One region of the Neorhizobium sp. LjRoot104 genome, then DNA from elsewhere that is predicted to be linked to it. Evidence: predicted binding sites of a transcription regulator. Region 1 holds the regulator's gene; each other region holds the start of a gene.

The links. Region 1 encodes LexA, which represses DNA repair genes until DNA is damaged. Its sites were predicted from a motif close to TGTTCNNNNTGTGTTCNG; they were not measured.
Region 2: uvrA (excinuclease ABC subunit UvrA) is a predicted target of LexA. The motif match lies at 2,634-2,651, and genes of this name have one in related genera.
Region 3: dinB (DNA polymerase IV) is a predicted target of LexA. The motif match lies at 4,352-4,369, and genes of this name have one in related genera.

The regions. Positions count from the first base shown of each region.
Region 1 covers NZ_CAXURS020000001.1:1,422,260-1,430,306, reverse strand. The annotation lists gene kdsA (3-deoxy-8-phosphooctulonate synthase) at 1-368, opposite strand, end outside; gene ACSQ8R_RS07335 (VOC family protein) at 373-1,245, opposite strand; gene lexA (transcriptional repressor LexA) at 1,445-2,164, shown strand; gene ACSQ8R_RS07325 (ComEC/Rec2 family competence protein) at 2,145-4,667, opposite strand; gene gltA (citrate synthase) at 4,955-6,244, shown strand; gene lpxB (lipid-A-disaccharide synthase) at 6,274-7,452, opposite strand; gene ACSQ8R_RS07310 (LpxI family protein) at 7,452-8,047, opposite strand, start outside.
Region 2 covers NZ_CAXURS020000001.1:1,832,142-1,840,188, forward strand. The annotation lists gene ACSQ8R_RS09330 (MarC family protein) at 52-681, shown strand; gene ACSQ8R_RS09335 (HPP family protein) at 771-1,919, shown strand; gene ACSQ8R_RS09340 (single-stranded DNA-binding protein) at 1,969-2,523, opposite strand; gene uvrA (excinuclease ABC subunit UvrA) at 2,771-5,692, shown strand; gene ACSQ8R_RS09350 (DUF72 domain-containing protein) at 5,717-6,529, shown strand; gene ACSQ8R_RS09355 (NAD(P)H-hydrate dehydratase) at 6,526-8,007, opposite strand.
Region 3 covers NZ_CAXURS020000002.1:532,612-540,658, forward strand. The annotation lists gene ACSQ8R_RS24730 (ATP-binding cassette domain-containing protein) at 1-135, shown strand, start outside; gene ACSQ8R_RS24735 (ABC transporter permease) at 149-1,138, shown strand; gene ACSQ8R_RS24740 (LacI family DNA-binding transcriptional regulator) at 1,183-2,181, shown strand; partial or broken gene ACSQ8R_RS24745 (IS110 family transposase) at 2,412-2,519, opposite strand; partial or broken gene ACSQ8R_RS24750 (IS3 family transposase) at 2,539-3,092, shown strand; AL1L pseudoknot at 2,679-2,794, shown strand; gene dinB (DNA polymerase IV) at 3,206-4,300, opposite strand; gene ligD (DNA ligase D) at 4,489-7,137, shown strand; gene ACSQ8R_RS24765 (hypothetical protein) at 7,175-8,047, shown strand, end outside.

The sequences.
Region 1 (8,047 bases):
GCCGGTATCTGCAGGATATCGACCGTCTCGGCGACGACTGCGCACTGCTCCTCCGTGTGAATGTCGGTCAAGACCGGAAAGCCGAATTCCTTCTTAAGGTCGGCGAAGATTTCCATGGCGGTTTCGAGCCCGATGCCGCGCTTGCCTGAAATCGACGTGCGGTTGGCCTTGTCGTAGGAGGACTTGTAGACGAGGCCGATGCCGAGCTTGCCGCAGAGTTCCTTCAGCTCGCCCGCCATCATGAAGGCGTGGTCGCGGCTCTCCATCTGGCAGGGGCCGGCGATCAGCGACAGTTTTGCGTCCTGCGCGAAAACCACCTTGCCGTCTCCTTCGCCTACGGAGACGCTGGAATTTGCGGTAACGTCCATGAACCTATTCCTCGAAGCCGAACAAAACACCCTGGCCGGGCGCCGCCGAGACGAGAACACGGCCCTCCCGGCGGACGAATGCGACGTCATTAGCAGCAAGGGTGATCTCTGTCACGGCAAGATCCGTCGTCTTGAAGATGATCACCCGGCCGCGCAGCCCCTCGCCACCCGGCATCGACGGCAGGGCGAATTCCGCTTCGAGCTGCTGATCCTGCAGGATGCGGATGCGGGCATTGGCCGCGGCAAGTTCGATCGACGCCGCCTCCGGCTTGGCCTTGGTCAGCAGCACCTGCTCCGCCAGGGGGGCGAAATCGGAGGGTGCCGATGCCGACAGGATGACCTCGCTCAGCCCCGTGACGGCGTTGGAATGGCGCTCCAGTTCGTCGCGATCGGCCGGCAGGGGATTGATCCGCTGGCACGAAAACATCAGGAAATCCGGCGCGCGGTCATCACCCGCAAAAGCCAGCCGGAAGCTCGCCTGCGTTTCGGAACCGTCGGCCAGGGTCATGCCGCGGGAAAATTCAAGCACGTCGCCTGCCGAGATGCCACGCATCTTGAAACGCGCGTGATCGGCCATCGCGTCACCCGTGGCGATGACGAGCGCGGAGAGCCCCTGCCTGTCGCGCCCCTTGCGGAAGGCCAGATCGCGGGCGGTAAAAACGTTACCGCGTTTGGCGGCAGCGCTTGCATGGCGGCGATTGGCAAGCGCCAGCGGCTCCAGATAGCTGCCATCCGAGAAGAACACGCAAGCATTGGCTGTGCCGAAAGGATGAAAAGCGTCGGGCGCAACTGTAAAACCAAGCTTCGTGAGCCGAGAACGCGCAGCGGCAAGTCCCGCCACCGGCAGCACGAGATGATCGATTGGTCTTGCGTTCACGCGAGGGCCCCCGGAATTGGAATCGCAAAGCTACTTTGGCAGCGGGCTCGCGCCGCGCAAGTGGTGTGACACGAGATATCTGGCACGCATCTATGAAGAAAAATCGTCATACTTCACATAATTTTAGGGGCTTGCGGAACACATATGGAACATATAGTGTCCGTTCTGGATTTGTTTCCGACTCTGAGGGTGCCAAAAGATGCTCACGCGCAAACAACAGGAATTGCTTCTGTTCATTCACGAACGCATGAAGGAATCCGGCGTCCCGCCGTCATTCGACGAAATGAAGGACGCTCTCGACCTCGCGTCCAAGTCCGGCATCCACCGGCTGATCACGGCCCTCGAGGAACGCGGCTTCATCCGCCGCCTACCGAACCGGGCCCGCGCGCTCGAAGTCATCAAGCTGCCGGAAGCCTATTCGCCCAGCATCCAGCCCCGCCGCGGCTTCTCGCCGAGCGTCATCGAGGGCAGCCTCGGCAAGCCGCAGCCCGTCGCGGCACCTCAGAAGCCGGCCGCCAACGACGACGTATCGAACGCCACCACCGTTCCGGTCATGGGCCGCATCGCTGCCGGCGTGCCGATCTCGGCGATCCAGAACAATACGCATGACATCGCCGTGCCGGCCGAAATGCTCGGTTCCGGCGAACATTACGCTCTCGAAGTCAAGGGCGATTCGATGATCGAGGCTGGCATTCTCGACGGAGATACCGTGATCATCCGCAACAGCAATACGGCCAATCCGGGCGATATCGTCGTGGCGCTGGTGGACGACGAGGAAGCGACGCTGAAGCGCTTCCGTCGCCGCGGCGCTTCGATCGCGCTCGAAGCCGCCAACCCCGCCTACGAAACCCGGATTTTCGGGCCGGACCGGGTGAAGATCCAGGGCAAGCTCGTCGGCCTCATCCGCCGGTATCATTGATCAGCTGCCGGAGCGGTTCCGGCAATGACCTATCGAACCCCTGGCTTCGCCAATCATAGTGGCGGTGCCGGCTCCAGGGGCGGTCCTCGCCCTCCATGGCGGCACGGACCTTCCAGCGCCGTATATCGGCCGCCTCGTTGAGGGAAATCTCCAGGGCACCCGCCTTGCGAAGCGTGGCGCCATTGATCATCAGCGCGCCGGACCGGCATTGGTCGAAGCGGGCACGCGGAGCTATGACAAGAGTGGCGGCGTCGCAGGCGGCACCGGCATAACGGCCGTCCTCGATAGCGACAACAATTCCCTTGCCCGTGCGTGCCGCGCACCAGGCTTTCTGTTGACAGGTGAAGCGGCCGGCAGGCGCTCGTTTCATTTGCGACCTTGCCGTTTCGAGTTCCGGTGGGGTCAGTTCGCGCCGCTCGTTTGTTTTCTCGCCGGGAGGCTTGTCGCCGAGCGGTTTGTCGTCGGGCGGCTTGTCCCTGGATGGCGACATTTCAGGCTTGACGGGATCGCCGAGCAAAAGAGCCCTCTTCCATTGGTCGTAGATGAAGTCGGGCGGGCGGGCGCGATTGATGGCGACCCTCTCCCCGTCTAAAAGGGCGACCGTGGTCCCGTCTTCCGAGATCAGTATATCCGGCAGGGGCATCGACCGCTCATGCCAGGAAAGCACCAGGGCGGTCACCATCAGCGGCAGGCCGATCAGTCTCAGTCTCGTCCTTAACAGCGTCAGCAGCAGAAAACCTGCGGTCGAGACGGTCAGGAACCAGGGATGCTGGCGCCCTGTGCCGACATCGCCGCCCCAGGCGGCGATGTGCTTGGCGATGGCGATCACCCATTCCAGGCCGAGGCCCATGAGCTTCATGAAGGGAGCATCGAGGCCGAACGGCATCAGCAGCATGCCGGCCAGCCCGGCGGGCATGACCACGAAGGAGATGATCGGCATGGCGGCGAGGTTCGCGGCTAGGCCGTAGGCGGCGATACGGTGGAAATGCTCGACCGAGAACATTGCTGTCGAGATGCCGCCGATCAGCGATGTCACGAAGACGCCGGCCGCAAAATTCCAGGATGCCAGCACGGGCGTCACCACAGGGTGACGGAACGGCAAAGGTTCGGGATCGCGGCCTTCCGCCCTGTGTTTCCAGAGGGCGTAGCCGGCGACCAGGGCCGCGGTGGCGGCAAACGACATCTGGAAACTCGGGCCCAGGATTTCCGAGGGCGACATGGCGATGATGACCAGGGCCGACAGCGCGACATTGCGCAGGCTGATTGATGGCCGATCGAAGAGCACCGCGACCAGCATGATCGCCATCATGATATAGGCCCGCTCCGCCGAAACGCCGAAACCGGAGATCAGGTAGTAGGCCGTCGCCATCGTCAGGGCGCCGAGTGCGGCGATCTTCTTGACCGGATAGGCCTGGGCGAAGCCTGTGAAGACGGAAAGCACGGTGCGTACGCCGACAAAAAAGATGCCGGCGGCGAGCGCCATGTTCAACCCGGAAATGGCGACGATATGGGCGAGGCCCGACAGTCGCAGCGCCTCGGTGGTGTCTTCGGAAATCGCCCGGCGTTCGTCCGTGACGATCGCCGCGGCAAAGGCGCCGGGATCTCCGGGCACGGTCTCGCGGATACGGGTTGCGATTGCGCTGCGCAGATCGAAAAGTCGGGTTTCGACGTCCGCAATCCAGCCCCGGGGTGAAGGGGCGGCAGCCTGCGTCTTCGGCGCTCCATAGAAAAATCCAACCGCGCCGATGCCGTCGAAATAGGACGAGAAGGCAAAGTCGTTGAGGCCCGGCAGGGCGGGTCCCGACGGGGGTGAAATGCGGGCGCGGCCGCCGATTGTCTCGCCGGTTTTGGCCGGCTCGTGGCGGGACCTTGAAAGCAGAGATACACGCTGCGGTGGGCGCCTGACCTCCGGATTGGAGGTCCGCTCGATGCGGACGATATAACGCCAGCGGCCCTGGGCGTCGATCTCCCTGCGCTCGACCACGCCGGCAAGCTCGGTGGTCACCGGCGTATCGAGAATGACGGTGGACCGCCTCGAGGTCTCGAACTGCGCCAGCATCATGCCTCCGAGAAAGAGCACGAAAGCAAGGGGCAACAGGTGCGTGGCACCGGACCGGTAGCGTGAGGCGATCACAAATATCGCGCAGACGCAAAAGAGGAGAAAATACGGCCAGAAAGCCGGGGTCTGCGGCAGCGCGAACCAGCAGGCAGCCCCTGCCCCGATGATAACGGGTAGAAAAAGGAAACCATGGCCATAAACCGCCTCCTCCTCCAGCATGCCCGGGAGGCCGCGCCTCAGCCGGTCAAGCCGTCGGATTGCCGAGCGGCGAAAGGACCTGCCTGACGTATGGACCGGTGGGCTGCGCTCGATTGCGGGAAAAAGCTCGGCCAGATCCCGGACCTGAACCGAGTCGGATGCACCTCCGTTTATGCGGGGATCCAGGGGCCGGGATATCAGCTTCCCTGCCTCGGCACGCGTCGGAAATGCATTTTCCTCCGGCATGAAACGCTCTATTCGCCCCACCGCCAAACATGCGGCAATGCAACCTGCGCGCTTCCTCTCCTGCCGTCAACCGACGGTTAAATATCGGGAATTCCGAGGTACGAAAAAGGCCTGCAACAGGAAGTTGGACATCCAAGCAAAAGCCGCTGCCCAATATTTTTTCGCGCTGCACAAAATGCCGTCACGACAGCTTGGCATCAGCTTTCGGATCATATAGCTAAACTGTGGACGCTTAATTCTTGTGGCGCTTTTAGGGCGCCATGCCGCCAAAAGGTTGGAGGATCAGCATGACGGATACAAGCGCAAATCTGGTAATCGGTGACAAAAAAGTCGATCTGCCGGTCAAGTCGGGCACCATCGGTCCTGACGTGGTCGATATCGGCGCTCTCTACAAACACACCGGCACCTTCACCTACGACCCGGGCTTCACCTCGACGGCGTCTTGCGAATCCAAGATCACCTATATCGACGGCGACGCGGGCATCCTGCTGCATCGCGGTTATCCGATCGAGCAGCTTGCCGAGCATGGCGACTTCCTGGAAACCTGCTACCTGCTGCTTTACGGGGAACTGCCGACCGCAGCCCAGAAGAAGGACTTCGACTATCGCGTGACCCATCACACGATGGTGCATGAGCAGATGAGCCGCTTCTTCACCGGCTTCCGCCGCGACGCCCATCCGATGGCCGTCATGTGCGGCTGCGTCGGGGCGCTGTCCGCCTTCTATCACGACTCGACCGACATCACCGATCCGCACCAGCGCATGGTCGCTTCGCTGCGCATGATCGCCAAGATGCCGACGCTTGCCGCGATGGCCTATAAGTACCACATCGGCCAGCCCTTCGTTTATCCGCAGAACAACCTGGACTATGCGTCGAACTTCCTGCGCATGTGCTTTGCCGTTCCGTGCGAAGAGTATGTGGTCAACCCGGTGCTGTCGCGCGCCATGGACCGCATCTTCATCCTGCATGCCGACCACGAGCAGAACGCTTCGACCTCGACGGTCCGCCTCGCCGGTTCCTCGGGCGCCAACCCGTTCGCCTGCATCGCGGCCGGCATTGCCTGCCTCTGGGGCCCGGCCCACGGCGGCGCCAATGAAGCGGCGCTCAACATGCTGACGGAAATCGGCTCGGTCGACAAGATCCCGGAATACATTGCCCGCGCCAAGGACAAGAACGATCCGTTCCGCCTGATGGGCTTCGGTCATCGCGTCTACAAGAACTACGATCCGCGCGCCAAGATCATGCAGAAGACCACGCATGAAGTGCTCGGCGAACTCGGCCACAAGGACGATCCGCTCCTGCAGGTGGCGATGGAACTCGAGCGCATCGCGCTCACCGACGAGTATTTCATCGAGAAGAAGCTCTACCCGAACATCGACTTCTATTCGGGCATCACGCTGAAGGCGATGGGCTTCCCCACCACCATGTTCACCGTGCTCTTCGCTCTCGCCCGCACCGTCGGCTGGATCGCCCAGTGGGCCGAAATGATCGAAGATCCGCAGCAGCGCATCGGCCGCCCGCGTCAGCTCTATACCGGCGAAGCGCAGCGCGACTACGTTCCGGTTTCCAAGCGTTAATCGAACGCCGAACCCAACAAAAAACCCGGTCAGAGATGGCCGGGTTTTTTAGTGTCCAGAACCTGGAGAACGATGCCGGCGGCGGCCTCGCCGGGTGGCACGGGCACCTGCAGCCTCTCCCAGGTGAGATCGAAACCTTCGATCATGGCGCGACGCTGCAAGGTGTCGGAGGAGAGGCGTTCCGCCCAGCGGCAAAGACTTGCCGGACGCACCACGTCGTTGACGTATTCGGGCACGACCGCATAATCGGCGATCAGGTTCGGCAGCGCGCCGGACCAGGTCTTGATCCGCTTGGCGAGCATGGTGATCAGCCAGTCGGTCTTGTAGGCCGAGACGACCGGAATTCCGGCAAGGCCGAGCTCGAGGATCACCGTGCCCGAGGCCGCAAGCGCTGCATCGGCTTCGGTGAAGGCTGCCCATTTGCCATCCGAACTGACGGTGATCTCCGGCTTTGTCTCAAAGCCGGCGGCGATCTCGCGCACCAGCTTTTCCTGGCGGGGAACGGTCGGCAGCACGAAGCGGGTCGGCCCGTTGCGCGAAACGAACTCGCGAGCTGCCTCGCCGAAGACCGGCAGCAGCGCCCTGATCTCCGCCGAACGGGAACCCGGCAGAAGCATGATCGTCTTTTCCTCCCCCGGTTCCTTGACCGGGCGCCCGGCGCGGATGCCGCGGACCTTGAGGAGCGACGGATCGGCCGTCAGCCTGTGACCGACGAATGTGGTTTCCGGCCCGCCGAGACGCTTCATGGCCTCAGGCTCGAACGGCAGCACGGCCAGGACATGATCGACATAGGCAAGCATCGCCTTGGCGCGATATTCCTTCCAGGCCCAGACGCTCGGGCAGACATAATCGACGATCGGCAGGTCCGGCAAAGCGGCGCGCACTTTCCTGGCGACGCGATGGGTGAAATCGGGGCTGTCGATGATGATCAGCACGTCAGGTTTGGCGGCAATGATGGCGGCCGCCGTCTGGTTTATGCGCTTGATCAGGTTCGGCAGGCGGGCGATCACCTGGGTCAGCCCCATGATCGACAGTTCGGAAAAATCGAAGAGCGAAGTGAGGCCCTGAGCCTCCAAACTTTCGCCGCCGACGCCGACGAGTTCTACCGGACCGTCTTGGGCTGCCTTCAGGGCCGCGATCAGATCGCCGCCGAGGAGATCGCCGGAGACTTCGCCGGCGATGACGCCGACCTTCAACGTCTTGACCATCACAATCCTCCTTGCGGCAGGCCGGGATCGATGCCGCAGACAAAAATGCCGGCAGCATCGGCCGCGGCAATCATCTTCGCTTCTTCCAGCACCAAGGCGCGTCCCGCCTCCACGGCAATGCCGGCAAGGCCGGCTTTGATGGCATTCTCGATGGTCGATGGCCCGATCGTCGGCAGGTCGGCGCGCATATCCTGCTGCGGTTTGCAAAGCTTGACGAGCACACCTTTGCGGCGGGCGGAGATGCGGCCCTCGGCGCGCAATGCCGTCACCCGTTCCAGCATCCGGTCCGTGCCCTCGACCCCTTCCAAAGCCACGACACGTCCGCCGACACTGACCGCGCCCTGGCCGATGTCGAGTTCGCCGAGACGCTTGGCGGCTTCGGACGCCCGGTCGATGTCGCGACGGTCATCGTCGGACGGCGCATGGGCGCCGAGCGGTCCGGTCTTGGCAAGCAGGCCGGGCACGATCTCGTGGGCGCCCAGCACCTCGCAGCCCATCGCCTCGATCAGCTTGATCACCATCTGGAGCACCGAGTCGTCGCCGCCGGAAAGAAGCGTGCGGACAACCGAGGGGACTTTCAGGATCGTACGGAAGG
Region 2 (8,047 bases), 410 kb from region 1:
TAACAATCTTCGCATGCGACTGCAAGGATTGCAGCCTGACAGGGAGAGGATATGGCGACCCCCGATATGCTGGTCAATGCCCTGACCACGATGCTCGTGACACTCGACCCGCCCGGGCTGGCGCCCGTCTTCCTGGGCCTGACCGTCGGCATGACGGCCGTCCAGCGCCGCCAGGTCGCCTTCCGCGGATCGCTGATCGCCTTCGGCATTCTGGCTGTCTTCGCGCTGTTCGGTTCGAGCGTGCTCGGGCTGCTCGGCATCTCGATCGGCGCCTTCCGCATTGCCGGCGGCCTGCTGCTCTTCTGGATCTCTTTTGAAATGGTGTTCGAGAAACGCCAGGAGCGGAAGGAAAAGACGTCCCAGGCGGCGATCACCATCGACCATATCCACAATATAGCGGTGTTTCCGCTGGCACTGCCGCTGATTGCCGGACCGGGCGCGATCTCGGCGACAGTCCTGCTTTCCGGCACCCTGCCCGGCATACTGGACCGCGCGCTTTTCATCGGCGTCATCGCATTGATCATGCTGCTGGTCTATGCGACGCTTCTGGTCGCCGAACGGCTCGACCGTTTTCTCGGCGTCACCGGAAGGGCGATCCTCACCCGTCTGCTCGGCGTTATTCTCGCGGCGCTCTCCGTCCAGTTCGTCGTCGACGGCGTCCGCTCGGCCTTCAGCCTTTAGGCCGTCCATATTTGGGTAGGCCCCGCGCGACAGAACGGAATTTTCTGCTAGAACGCGATCCAAGCCCACCTCGATCGGAAGTCTCCATGATGCGCCGTCTGTTGCGCCGGCTCCTGCCGGAAGCCACTCCCGTCAGTCCCAAGGAAAGACTGCGTGCGGCATTTGGCGCACTTGCGGGAATTCTGGTGACGGGATTGCTGGGAAGCTTGGCCCTGAAGGCCGATGCAACGCTTCCGGCACTGGTCGCCCCGATGGGAGCGTCGGCGGTGCTGCTGTTTGCGGTGCCTTCCAGCCCGCTTGCCCAGCCCTGGTCGATCCTGGGCGGCAATATCGTCGCGGCCCTCGTCGGAGTGACCACCGCTCTTTTGATAGCCGACCCGTTCCTGGCCTCGGCGGCGGCAATCGCGGTCGCCATCGCCTCAATGATGACGCTGCGGTGCCTGCATCCCCCGAGCGGCGCGATCGCGCTGACCGCCGTGCTCGGCGGGCCGGCGATCCACGAACTCGGCTACGGCTTCGTCATCTGGCCCGTCATCGGCAATTCGCTGGTCCTGTTGCTGATCGCGCTGGTCTTCAACAATCTGACGGGGCGTCGTTACCCGCACGCGGCCAAGCCGCCGACGGCCGATCACGGCACGACCGATCCCGCCTCGATCCAGCGCATCGGATTTACCTCCGCCGACCTCGACCATGTCCTGAAAGAATACGACGAGTTCCTGGATATCGATCGCGACGACCTCGAAACGATCCTCAGGCGGACCGAATTGCGGTCATATCGTCGGCGCGCCGGCCACCTCGATTGCGCCAGCATCATGTCACGCGATGTGGTGGCGGTGGCTCCCGACAATTCGCTGAAGGAAGCGCACGATCTGATGCGCGTCCACCATTTCAAGGCCCTGCCCGTCACCAACGACAGGGCGGAAGTGGTGGGCATCGTCACCCAGACCGATTTCCTCGACAAGGCGAACTGGACGAGAGGCCGGCCAAAGATCGGATTTGCCCAGCGCCTGCGCCTCGTTCTGTCAGGCGCCAGCGCACCGAACGACACGGTCAAGGACATCATGACGACGCCGGTCAAAACCGTCGGCCCGGACACGCCGATCGCCGATGCCATCGTCATCTTTGCCGAAGAGGGGCTGCACTACCTGCCGGTCACCCGGGAAAACAACAAACTGGTCGGCATTCTGTCGCAATCGGACGTGCTGGTCGCGATGCTCGCCGACAAGGCGGCCGCCTGAGCGAAAATCCAGGCAGCTGCCGTTTCAGAAATCGATGCCGATCGACCGATCAGAACGGGATGTCGTCGTCGAGATCGCGCGAGAAATTGCCGCCTGCCGGCTGACCGCCGGAGGACTGGCCGCCACGGCTCGCACCGCCGGAAGGACGGCGCTCGTAATCGTCACCGCCGCCAAAATCATTGCCGCCGAAGTCATTGCCGCTGCGATTACCGCCGCCAAAACCACCACCTGCGCGGTCGCCGCCGCCTTCGCCGCGACCATCCAGCATGGTCAGCGTCGAATTGAAGCCCTGCAGCACGATTTCCGTCGAATAGCGATCGTTACCGGTCTGGTCCTGCCACTTGCGGGTCTGCAGAGCGCCTTCGATATAAAGCTTGGCGCCTTTCTTCACATACTGCTCGACAACCTTGCAGAGGCCTTCGTTGAAGACCACGACGGTGTGCCATTCGGTCTTCTCGCGGCGTTCGCCATTGTTGCGGTCGCGCCAGGTTTCGGACGTGGCGATGCGAAGGTTGGCGATCGGCCGGCCGTCCTGCGTCCGGCGGATTTCAGGATCAGCCCCCACATTCCCCACCAGGATTACCTTGTTCACACTACCAGCCATATTCGTCACCTCATCTGCCGCCCGGCCGGCGGCACCAAAATCAATCGCGGTACTTTAGCCCATCGGGCTCGGCCATTGGGTTTTTGCGATATTTAATCCACAGGCAAATTTGTTCTTTATTTGTTCTAGTTTATTCCTATAGTGCTGTCAACCGACTCAGGGAACGGCGCTGCATCGCGACAGTTTCGTCTCGACAGCCGCGGATCAATCACTACATAAGGGCTTCAATCCTCCCGAGAGCATACAGATGAGCGAACTGAAGAGCATTTCAATACGTGGTGCGCGCGAGCACAATTTGAAGGGCATCGATCTTGATCTGCCCCGCAATTCGCTGATCGTCATGACCGGCCTGTCGGGTTCGGGCAAGTCGTCGCTCGCCTTCGACACGATCTATGCGGAAGGCCAGCGGCGTTATGTCGAAAGCCTTTCGGCCTATGCGCGCCAGTTCCTGGAGATGATGCAGAAGCCGGATGTCGATCAGATCGACGGGCTCTCGCCGGCAATCTCGATCGAGCAGAAGACCACCTCGCGCAACCCGCGCTCGACGGTCGGCACGGTCACCGAGATCTACGACTACATGCGCCTGCTTTTTGCCCGCGTCGGCGTGCCCTATTCGCCGGCGACGGGCCTGCCGATCGAAAGCCAGACGGTCAGTCAGATGGTCGATCGAATCCTCGCTTTCGAGGAAGGCACGCGTCTTTATATCCTGGCGCCGATGATCCGCGGTCGTAAGGGCGAGTACAAGAAGGAACTCGCCGACCTGATGAAAAAGGGATTTCAGCGCGTCAAGGTCGACGGCCAGTTCTACGAGATCGCCGATGTTCCGGCGCTCGACAAGAAATACAAGCACGATATCGACGTGGTCGTCGACCGCCTCGTGGTGCGCCCCGACATTTCCGCACGCCTGGCCGACAGTCTCGAAACCTCGCTGAAGCTGGCCGATGGGCTGGCCATCGCCGAATTCGCCGACAAGCCGCTGCGGGCCGAGGATACCGCTGCCGGCGGATCCGCCAACAAGTCGCTCAACGAGACGCACGAGCGGGTGCTGTTTTCTGAGAAATTCGCCTGCCCGGTCTCCGGTTTTACCATTCCGGAAATCGAGCCGCGGCTGTTTTCGTTCAACAATCCCTTCGGTGCCTGCCCGACCTGCGACGGTCTCGGCTCGCAGCAGAAGGTGGATGAGGCGCTGATCGTGCCGGAACCCGCCCGGACGCTGCGCGACGGCGCGATCGCGCCCTGGGCGAAGTCCACCTCGCCTTATTATAACCAGACGCTCGAGGCGCTGGGCAAGGTTTTCGGCTTCAAGCTTTCCAGCCGCTGGAACGAACTGTCCGCCGAGGCCCAGAAGGCCATCCTCGAAGGCACCGAGGAGAAGATCGAGTTCCACTATGCCGACGGCGCCCGTTCCTACAAGACGGTCAAGAACTTCGAGGGCATCGTGCCGAACCTCGAACGCCGCTGGAAGGAAACCGATAGCGCCTGGGCGCGCGAAGAGATCGAACGCTACATGTCGGCGGCCCCCTGCCCCGCCTGCAACGGTTTTCGCCTGAAGCCGGAAGCCTTGGCGGTGAAGATCAACAAGCTGCATATCGGGCAGGTCACCGACATGTCGATCCGCCTCGCCCGCGACTGGTTCGAAATGCTGCCGCAGCAGCTGAGCGCCAAGCAGAACGAGATCGCGGTGCGCATTCTGAAGGAGATCCGCGAGCGCCTGCGGTTCCTGAACGATGTCGGCCTCGACTATCTCAGCCTGTCGCGTAATTCCGGGACCCTGTCCGGCGGCGAAAGCCAGCGCATCCGGCTCGCCTCGCAGATCGGCTCCGGCCTGACCGGCGTGCTCTACGTGCTCGACGAGCCATCGATCGGCCTGCATCAGCGCGACAATGCCCGCCTGCTCGATACGCTGAAACACCTGCGCGACATCGGCAATACGGTGATCGTCGTCGAACATGACGAGGATGCGATCCTGAGCGCCGACTACGTCGTCGATATCGGCCCTGCGGCCGGCATCCATGGCGGACAGGTGGTGGCCGAAGGCACGCCCAACGAGGTGATGGCCAATCCGAAATCGCTGACGGGTAAGTATCTGTCGGGCGAGCTCGGGGTGCCGGTGCCAATGGAACGCCGCAAGCCGAAGAAGGGCAAGGAAATCAAGGTTTTTGGCGCACGCGGCAACAATCTGAAAAATGTTACGGCCGCCATTCCGCTCGGTGTGTTCACCGCCGTCACGGGCGTGTCGGGCGGTGGTAAATCGACGTTTCTGATCGAGACGCTCTATAAATCCGCCGCGCGCCGCGTCATGGGCGCCCGCGAAATCCCGGCCGAGCACGACCGGATCGACGGTTTCGAGCATATCGACAAGGTCATCGATATCGACCAGTCGCCGATCGGCCGCACGCCGCGCTCCAACCCGGCGACCTATACCGGCGCCTTCACGCCGATCCGCGACTGGTTCGCCGGCCTGCCGGAGGCGAAGGCGCGCGGCTACCAGCCGGGCCGTTTCTCGTTCAACGTCAAGGGCGGCCGCTGCGAAGCCTGCCAGGGCGACGGCGTCATCAAGATCGAGATGCACTTCCTGCCGGACGTCTACGTCACCTGCGACGTCTGCCACGGCAAGCGCTACAATCGCGAGACGCTCGACGTGACGTTCAAGACCAAGTCGATCGCCGACGTGCTCGACATGACGGTCGAGGAAGGCGTCGAATTCTTTTCGGCCGTGCCGGCGGTTCGCGACAAGCTGCAATCGCTGTTCGATGTCGGCCTCGGCTATATCAAGGTCGGTCAGCAGGCCAATACGCTTTCGGGTGGCGAGGCGCAGCGCGTCAAGCTAGCCAAGGAACTGTCGAAACGTTCGACGGGGCGCACGCTTTACATCCTCGACGAACCGACGACCGGCCTGCATTTCCACGACGTCGCCAAACTGCTGGAAATGCTGCACGAACTGGTGAACCAGGGCAATTCCGTGGTGGTCATCGAGCACAATCTCGAGGTCATCAAGACGGCCGACTGGATCATCGACATCGGCCCGGAAGGCGGCACCGGCGGCGGCGAAGTGGTCGCGGCCGGCACGCCCGAGCAGATCGTCAAGGAAAAGCGGTCCTATACCGGCCACTTCCTGAAGGAACTGCTGGAGCGCCGGCCGGTCAAGAAGGTGGAAGCGGCGGAGTGAACCTCCGCACAAGGGAGGTAATTCATGACCAAAGCCGGCACTATCCGCACGGGCATCGGCGGCTGGACCTTCGAGCCGTGGGAAGGCACGTTCTATCCGGAAAAACTGGCGAAGAAGAGACAGCTCGAATATGCCGCGAGCAAGCTGAAGGTCATTGAGGTCAACGGCACCTATTACGGGTCGCAGAAGCCCGAGACCTTCGCCAAATGGGCTTCGGAAGTGCCGGACGGCTTCATCTTTTCGCTGAAGGCGAGCCGCTTCACCACCAACCGCAAGGTCCTGGCCGAGGCGGGAGAGTCGATCGAGAAATTCCTGACCCAGGGCCTGACCGAACTCGGCGATCATCTCGGGCCGCTGCTCTGGCAGTTCGCGCCGACCAAGAAGTTCGAAGCGGATGATTTCGAGGCCTTCCTGAAACTGCTGCCGAACAAGCTGGATGGGCTGAAGCTGACCCATGTGGTCGAGGTCCGCAACGACACATTCAAGGTACCGGAATTCATCGCGCTGCTGGCGAAATACAATATCGCGCCCGTCTGCGCCGACCATTTCGACTATCCGATGATCGCGGATGTGACGGCGGATTTCGTCTACGCGCGCCTGCAGAAGGGGTCGGACGACATCAAGACCTGTTATGCGGAAGCGGATATGAAAGCCTGGGCGAAAAGGCTGGAAACCTGGGCTGAGGGCGGCGTGCCAGACGACCTGCCGCTGATTGACGAGAAGCGTGACGTCAAGAAGGAGCCGCGCGACGTCTTCGCCTTCTTCATCCACGAGGGCAAGGTGAACGCGCCCTATGGCGCGATGGCGATGCGCGAACTCCTGGAAAGCCGCAGCTAGGGATCCAGCGACACGCCGGCATGGACGGCGAGGTCATCGGCCGTCATGCCCCTGCCCGCCCGCTTGCCGGCTTCGCCATGTAGGTAGACGCCCGCCGCGGCTGCCTCGAACGCGGGCATGCCTTGGGCGAGCAGCGCACCGATCATGCCGGCCAGAATGTCGCCGGAACCGGCGGTGGCCAGCCATGGCGGTCCGTTGGTATTGACATAGGCGCGTCCGTCGGGACCGGCGATCACCGTGTCTGCGCCCTTATAGACGATGACGGCATGGGCGCGGGTGGCGGCGCTCACCGCCTTTTCCGCCTTGCTCAGGTTGTCATCCGCAGCAATATCGGGAAACAGGCGGGCGAATTCTCCCTCGTGCGGCGTCAGCACCAGGTGCGGCTCTCCGCCGGCAAAGGCATCGAACAGTTCCGAAGGCTTTTCCTTGAAGGAGGTGATCCCGTCGGCGTCGAGCACCAGCGGCCGATCCTTCAGCGCAAGCGCGAATTGCCGTGCCTTTTTGCCGATGCCGAAGCCCGGTCCAAGCACGAAAGCGGCAAGTTTTGCCGTATCCAGCCAGTCTTTCAGATCTTTCAGCGTGTCGATCCGATGCAGCATGATAGCAGTCAGCGAGGCCGCGTTGACCGGCATGGCATCGCCTGGCGAACCGACCGTCACCAGCCCTGCCCCGGCTTTCAAGCCGGCGGTCGCCGAAAGCCGGGCCGCCCCGGTTTTGCCAGCCTCGCCGGAAAATACAGCCAGATGTCCGCGACGATATTTGTGGGTCTCGCTTCCCGGCTCGACCAGGAGACTGCGCCACAGTTCCGGTCGGTTTTCCCTTATCTCCCCCGCAACCTCGCCGATGATACGGGCCGGAATGCCGATGTCGAAAACCTGGATGTCACCGCAAAGAGACCTGCCCGGCAGCAGCACATGACCCGGCTTTCGGGTCATGAAGGTAACCGTATGGGCGGCCTTGAAGGCGGCGCCGAGCGGTACGCCGCGCCTTCCGCAGAGACCGGACGGCAGGTCGATGGCGACGACCGGTACCTGTGCCTCGGATACCCTGCGGATCACATCCGCGACAATGTCGGGCACGTTGCGAGTGAGGCCAGCGCCAAATAAGGCATCGACCACCACGTCACCGGTCGTCGGCAGGTACGCTTCCAGCGGCGTTGATGGCGGACGGCAGAGTTCGCGGGCATGTCTGGCATCACCCGTCAGTTTCCGCGGGTCGCCGAGATGATGGACAGCGACGACCGCTCCAGCTTCGGCAAGCGCGCGGGCCGCCACATATCCGTCACCGCCATTGTTCCCGGGGCCGCAGAGCACAACGAAACGCAAGGCTCCCGGATATTGCCGAAGTGCGGCCGCCGCAACCGCCTGCCCTGCCCGCTCCATCAGATCGAAGGACGGGATGCCGGATCGGGCAGAGGCGGCGTCGGCCGCCGCCATCTCGTCGGGCGTCAGAAGCAGTGAGACAATCGAAGCGTCCATAGGCGCAATTGAACGGAAAGATGATCAGAAAACAAGCGCC
Region 3 (8,047 bases), on a different contig from region 1:
ATGCCGGACATCTTCAGCGTGTCCGACAATATTGCCGTCCTGCGCCGCGGGCGCTTGGTCTGCCGAAAACCGGTGGGCGCCTCGTCGCCCGAGGAAGTGACCGGACTGATCACCGGCGCCATCGATGCCGCTTAGGAGAAAAATCGCCATGACGACACTCGACGACATCATCAACAATTCCCAGCACGACAGCTGGTTTGCCCGGGTGAAGAACCTGCAGGTCTTCTGGGTCTTCATAGCGGCCGTGCTGGCATGCTTGGCCCTGTCTCTGATGACTGATGCATTCACCAGCGACCGCAATCTCTTCAATGTCGCGCGAAATTTCGCCTTCGTGGCGGTCATTGCCATCGGCATGACGGCGGTGATCGCATCGGGCGGCATCGACCTGTCCGTTGGCTCGAGCGTGGTGCTGAGCGCCATGGTGATAAGCGTCGCCATGGCCAGCGGCATGGGTTTCTGGCTGTCCGCCGGTCTCGCGTTGGGCGCCGCCCTGTTGGTCGGCCTGCTCAACGGCATCCTGATCGCCTATGCCGGCATGCCGGCCTTTGTCGTAACGCTGGGAACCCTTTCGGCCGCGAGGTCCCTGGCCATGGTCCTTTCGGACAACAAGATGATCTGGGAATTCGGCCCCGATCATGACCTGCTGCTGTGGATCGGCGGCGGCTCGACCCTCGGCCTGCCGCATCCGCTCTATGTGCTGTGTGCCCTTGCGATTGTCATGTCGCTGGTGTTTCGATGGACGAGGTGGGGACAGCATCTGTTCGCCATTGGCGGCAACGAGAATGCGGCGGTGCTGGCCGGCATTCCAGTCAGGCGGCTGAAAGTCAGCATCTACATGTTCTCGGCATTCACCGCGGGCGTCGCCGGCATCCTAATGGCCGGCTGGCTGGGAAGCGTCACGACCAATCTCGGGCAGGGAATGGAGCTGACCGTGATTGCCGCCGCGGTGATCGGCGGAGCCAATCTGGCGGGTGGAGAGGGCAATGCGCTTGGCGCAGTGGTAGGGGCGCTGTTGATAGAGGTGATTCGCAACTCCCTGATCCTGTTGGGCATCTCGACTTTCTGGCAAGGAATGTTCATAGGTACGTTCATTATCGTTGCCGTGGCATTCGACCGATTCCGGAATATGCGGAGATAGGTGGAAAACGTTGCGGTGTTGCGGCACGCGGCCTGGAGAACGCCTTGAAACCAACCATGATGGATGTCGCGGCGCGAGCGAGTGTGTCACAGGCAACCGTTTCCCTGATCCTCAACGGCAGTTCCGGCGCCCGCTTCAGCGAAGCCACGCGCAAGAAGGTGATGGATGCGGTTCAGGAACTCGGTTACAGGCTCCCCAACAGGTCGCCGACTGGCGACCTGTCCGACAACAGCGTCATCGGCTTCATCACGGACGAGCTGACGACCGATCCCTGGATGGCGCTCGCCTTCGAGGGCGCGCGGGAAAAGGCGCTCGAACTCGGCATCATTGTCACGCTCGGTATTTTCCGCGCCGGTGAAGACCCCGACGAGAACGTGTTTTCGCTGTGCCAGCAACAGCCCTTGCTGGGCTATATCTTCGGCACCATCCTGACCCGCAAGATAGCCCCACCGGCGGCGCTGTTCACAGTGCCTTCGGTGCTGGTCAACTGCTATGATGAGAGTCGGCGTCTTCCGTCCATCCTGCCAGGCGACGTTGCCGGCGGTCGCGCCGCGACGGAACGGCTGATCCGTGCCGGGCGCAGCCGCATCGCCCTGATCAACGGCCAGGAAGGTCTCGACAACCCGCGCGATCGATTGCGCGGGTACAAACAGGCGCTGGCCAGCAACGACTTCACCTTCGACCCGCAACTGGTGCGCTACGGAAATTGGGAGCCGTCGTCAGGCTATACGGAAACCCACGTTCTCATGGACCTGCCTAATCCACCGGATGCCATCTTCTGTGCCAACGACCTGATGGCGCTGGGATGCATCGAGGCGCTCAAGGAACGGGGAAAGTCAGTCCCGAAAGACGTTTCCGTGATCGGGTTCGACAACCGCGACATCGCCCAGTTCATCCGGCCGCCGCTGACGACCCTGCACCTGCCGTTGTTCGAGATGGGCGCCATGGCCGTGGAAATGATCCACGACATCGCCGGCGGACTGAAAAGCAGCCATGACCAACTGAAGGTCGAGTGCGCCCTCATCGAGCGTGAATCTGTCTAGTCGATCACGGGATGCAGCCCGAGTCGGCGGTGTCATGTTGTCGACCAGAGAAACGCTGGGGATGAGCGGCGTCTTTCACGTCAATCCAGACCGCCGCGATGTCGGCCAGAACGATATCCTCGCTTGTCGGTGATGCCGATGACGAACAGCTTAACCCAGTGAACGGATGCGATTGACCCGCACTTCTGGTCAGTTGAAGGCGGACCAAGGAATTCGCCCGCAAAGTGTGTTGGACCCTGCGATACAACAACACCGTGCTCGGCAAGATGCCCGCGCAAAGCATTGATCAGTTGTGTGCGCTGCCTAACAAGAAGTTCACGCGTGCGGAAGACCGCCGACCTCGCTTGTTGCTCCTTGGTGCACGAGTGGGTCAAGAAGACCGAGGTCGACAGTGGTAGACGAGCAGGTCTGCCGAGCGATGTAGCCGAGAAGATGAAGGCTCTTGAGCGGGAGAACCGCGAGCTTCGTCAGGCCAACGAGATTTTGCGCAAGGCGTCTGCATATTTCGCCATGGCGGAGTTCGACCGCCCTACAAGCGATGATCTCGTTCATCGACGAATACCGTGGTGTGTTCGGGGTCGAACCGATCTGCAGGCTTTTTGCCGATTGCCCGATCAATTTACTACGAGAACGTCGCCAAGCGTCCGGATGTGAATCGCCTTTCGGTCCGAACCCGCAGCGATATCGGCCTGAAGGTCGAGATACGCCCAGGTCTATGGCGTGCCCAAGGTCTGGCGGTAGTTGCAGCGGGAGGGATTCGACATCGCCCGCTGCACTGTCGCTCGTGTCGCTCGGCTTATGAGGGTGATGGGGCTGCAGGGGCATCATGCGCGGCAAACCGATCCGTACGACGATCAGCGAAAAGACCGCCCCATGCCCCACTCGACCGTGTGAACCGACACTTCTGGGCGATCTCGTGACGTCTGCGTGAAGAGCAGTTGGGCACTGCTACTTCCATCTTAATGATGCTGGAATTGCCACTCACTTCGAGGACTGCGAATTTGATCTCGCTGACCCTTGTCTGCTACAAGTTGAGATCGAGTTGCCGCTCGGCCGCGTCGCTGGCCTGGTTGTTGGTCAGCGACGAGAGCGTCACACCCAACAGACGTACTGCCCGTTGGAAGGGATAGACGGTTGCCAGAAGTGCCGATGCCGCGTCGAATACCTCCGCCATGCCCGCGAACGGTACTGTGCCGGTCCGACTGCGCGTCGCTTGGGTAAAGTCTGAATATTTGATTTTCACGGTGACCGTCTTGCCGCTGATGCCCTGTGCCTCGCAATAGCGCCAGACCTTCTCGGCGAGCGGCCTTAGCTCGGCTGTGGCGCGTTCAAGGTTATCGATATCCTCGACGAACGTGTCTTCGGCTCCCACCGATTTGCGGATGCGGTCGGGTCTGACCTGGCGCTCGTCAATGCCACGAGCGACGCCATAGAAATATGGGCCTGATTTCCCGAAATGCTCTTGCAGGAAGGAGAGCGACTTCGATTTCAGATCGAGTCCGGTTTCGATTCCATATTTTCGCATGCGCTCGGCGGTCGCCGGCCCGACGCCGTGGAATTTCTTGACGGGCAGGGTTTCGACAAATCCTGGTCCATTCTTGGGCGTGACGACGGCCTGGCCGTTGGGCTTGTTCAAATCGCTGGCCATCTTCGCAAGGAACTTGTTGTAGGAAATGCCGGCCGAGGCGTTAAGCCCGGTGACCTGCTTGATTTTCGCACGGATCTCCAGGGCAATTTCGGTGGCAATTTCCATGCCTTTCAGATTCTTCGTTACATCGAGATAGGCCTCGTCAAGCGATAGCGGCTCGATCAGCGGCGTATATTCGGCGAAGATTTCACGGATCTGCTGAGACACCGCTTTATAAACGTCGAAGCGCGGCGGCACGAAGATCAAGTCCGGGCATTTTCGTTTCGCGGTAACCGACGGCATAGCCGAATGGACACCAAAGGCACGCGCCTCATAGCTGGCGGCGGCTACGACGCCGCGCGCTGCGGATCCTCCGACAGCGAGCGGCTTACCGCGTAGGTCAGGATTGTCGCGTTGCTCTACCGACGCGTAAAATGCGTCCATGTCGATGTGGACGATTTTCCGGACCGGGATGTTGGTCATATCGTTCATGGCGGCTTCGAAATAACGGCTGCGGGTTCGGCGTTCCTTTGGACCTTACACGGAAACAAAGTAAGAACATAATCGCCTTTCCCGCGATATCAACAACGCAAGTTATCCAGGTCTGGATGCGGTGAAACTACTGGCCTGCCGAGGCGTTCTGATCCTGGACATCAACAGCAGGAGGGAGCCGGGAGTTCATGGCAGACAATCTTTCGACATACCGTGCCAAGCGCGATTTCCAGAAGACTGGCGAACCGAGCGGTAAAGTGCAGGTGAAGCCGTCTAGCCGTCGGCGGTTTGTGATCCAGAAGCACGATGCCACGCGGCTGCACTATGACCTTCGGCTCGAACTCGACGGCGTCTTCAAATCCTGGGCTGTGACCAAAGGTCCGTCGCTCGATCCGCACGACAAGCGCCTCGCAGTCGAAGTCGAAGACCATCCCTTGGACTATGGCGATTTCGAAGGCACGATCCCTAAAGGCCAGTATGGTGGCGGCACAGTCATGTTGTGGGATCGCGGTTACTGGGAGCCGGAAGGTACCAGGACGCCGGAAGAGGCTCTGAAGAAGGGTGATTTCAAGTTCACCCTGGAAGGCAAGCGGCTGCACGGCGGCTTCGTACTGGTCCGCATGCGCAACGACCGCGACGGCGGCAAACGGACCAACTGGCTGCTAATCAAGCACCACGACGACTTTTCGGTCGAGGAAAACGGCGCCGCTATCCTTGAGGAGAACGATACGTCGGTGGCATCCGGGAGAGCTATGGAGGCAATCGCAGCCGGAAAAGGCAGGAAACCGAGGCCATTCATGATGGAGAATGGCGAGATCGAAGCGGATGCGGTTTGGGACAGCAGTCACGGTCTTGCGGCCGAGGAGCGCAAATCGGGCCTGAAGACCGCGAAAAAGCCGGCGGCCGCCAAGCGGTCGAAGTCCGCCATGCCCGATTTCATTCCACCGCAGCTCTGCAAAACTCTGGCCCGCCCACCGGCCGCTGAAGGCTGGATCCATGAGATCAAGTTCGACGGCTATCGTATCCAGATGCGGATTGAGGATGGCGAGGCAACCCTCAAGACCCGCAAGGGTCTGGACTGGACGGCCAAATACCCGGCCATCGCCGACTCGGCTTCCGCGCTTCCCGACGCGATCATCGATGGAGAAATCTGCGCTCTCGACGAAAATGGCGCCCCGGATTTTGCGGCACTGCAGGCGGCGCTCTCGGAAGGAAAGACCGACGATCTGGTCTACTTTGCATTCGACCTCCTCTTTGCGGGAGACGAAGATCTGCGCGAGCTGCCGCTCACCGGACGGAAGGAAAGACTTGCGGCGCTGTTGTCGGACGCCGGCGACGATCCGCGTCTGCGCTTCGTGGAGCACTTCGAAACCGGTGGTGACGCGGTTCTCCGATCGGCCTGCCGTTTGTCGCTGGAGGGGATCGTCTCCAAGCAAGCCGATGCGCCCTATCAATCGGGCCGCACGGAGACATGGGCGAAGTCGAAATGCCGCGCAGGCCACGAAGTCGTCATCGGCGCCTATGCCAAGACCAATGGCAAGTTCCGCTCCCTGCTCGTCGGTGTTTTTCGCGGCAACCACTTTGTCTATGTCGGCCACGTCGGCACGGGTTTTGGCGCCAAGGTCGTCGACACACTCTTGCCGAAGCTGCAGGCGGTGGAGACCTCGGAGTCTCCGTTCATAGGTATCGGTGCGCCGAAGAAATCATCCGATATCGTCTGGCTGAAGCCCGAGCTGGCTGCCGAGATCGAGTTTGCCGGCTGGACGGCCGATGGCCAGGTTCGGCAAGCGGCATTCAAGGGCTTGCGGGAAGACAAGCCGGCGGCGGAAGTCGAGGCCGAGAAGCCGGCTTCACCAGCCAAAACCGAAGTGCCCGATGCCGAGACGTCGACACCGGCGCTAAAGCGTTTCCGCAAGGGCGCGAAGGTGGAGGTTATGGGCGTTTTGATCTCCAGTCCCGACAAGCCGCTATGGCCGGATGCCGGTGACGGAGACCCGGTGACCAAGGTTGATCTGGCGCATTACCACGAAGCCGTCGGTTCCTGGCTGATCGACCATATCAAGGGGCGGCCATGCTCGATCATACGAACACCGGACGGCATCGGCGGAGAACAGTTCTTCCAGCGCCACGCCATGCCGGGGACATCAAACCTGCTGGAATTGGTCACCGTCTTTGGCGACAAGAAGCCTTACCTGCAAATTGACCGCGTCGAAGGTCTTGCGGCAATCGCCCAGATCGGCGGCGTCGAGCTTCATCCGTGGAACTGTGAGCCGGGTCAGCCGGAAGTGCCCGGCCGCCTGGTGTTCGACCTCGATCCTGGACCTGATGTCGAGTTCCCTACAGTCGTCGGAGCCGCCCGCGAAATCCGCGACCGGCTGGAGGAACTTGGGCTCGTCAGCTTCTGCAAGACGACAGGTGGCAAGGGACTGCACGTGGTGACGCCGCTTGCCGTCGGGAAAGGCAAGAAACTCAGCTGGGACATCGCCAAGGGCTTTGCCCGTGATGTCTGTGAGCAGATGGCCCTCGACAATCCGGATCTCTACCTGATCAAGATGGCCAAGAACCAGCGTGAGGGCCGTATCTTCCTCGACTATCTCCGTAACGATCGGATGGCGACCGCGGTGGCACCGCTTTCACCGCGAGCGCGGCCCGGCGCCACCGTATCGATGCCATTGACATGGACCCAGGTCAAAGCGGACCTCGATCCGAAGAGGTTCACGGTTCGCACTGTCCCTGCGCTGCTTGCGAAAAGCGCCGCGTGGCAGGATTATTGCGACGGTCAACGTCCGCTGGAACAGGCCATCAAGCGCCTCGGAAAATCCAGCAACGCAGCGTGAACGTCTGAGGCCGCGCGGCGACCAGCGGTAAGGCACCATGGAAAAGGAACCAAACGAAACCGCTCAGGCTGAACCGCGTGTTGGCGCGACCACTGACCTGCCGCATGATCGCATCACCGTGCAGCGGTTTCGCGAGTCCTTCCCTCGCGCACGCTGGAGCGACAGCCTGAATGCCTGGTTCGTGCCCGGGCGAACCGCCGAAAGGCGCATCGGGCGCTGGCTTGCCGAAATGGAAGCGGAAGCCGACGCGTTTGCAGATGAAAAGGGCAGGGACGCTTTCGCATTCGATCCGATCGAAAGCCGCTATCTCGAAACCACGCCTTCGGCCTTTCAAATCCGAACCCCCTACTCGCGCACCGTCGTCAATGAGATCCGGGGAATCCCGCATGCCCGCTGGGAGGCGGATCGCCGGCTGTGGACTGTTCCTTATCGGTCATACGATGAACTCCGCCGGCGATGGCCGGCGATCGAGGCGGCCGCTGAGCGCAGTGAGCCGGAAGCGCGACGCGCGCGACGGGAAGCCATGAAGGGCACGGATGAAGAGGCGGCGTCGAAGGCGAGACTGAGGGAGCGTCGACGACAACGCTACCCTGTTCCCGTTGACGATGTCCCGCCGTTGGAGCGTGCGATCGGCACGCACGCCGGTGTCGTTATCTTCACCGGCACCGACGGTGAATTGGCGGATACCGCGACGGTCAGCACGTTTTATTTCTCCGCGGGGCAGGGTGAAGAATATGTTTGGGCGTCGTGGCGGCCCGGTTCGCTGGAGGAGTTGGTGACGACCTGGCCTGCGAGGACCTCACCCGGAGAAAGAGAGTTCGCGCGAGGTTGGTGGCTGCCAGACCTGGAGGAGTTGCGGACCGCTCGGCAAAAGGCCAGATCAAAACGGCGCATCAAACAGCGTAGGGAA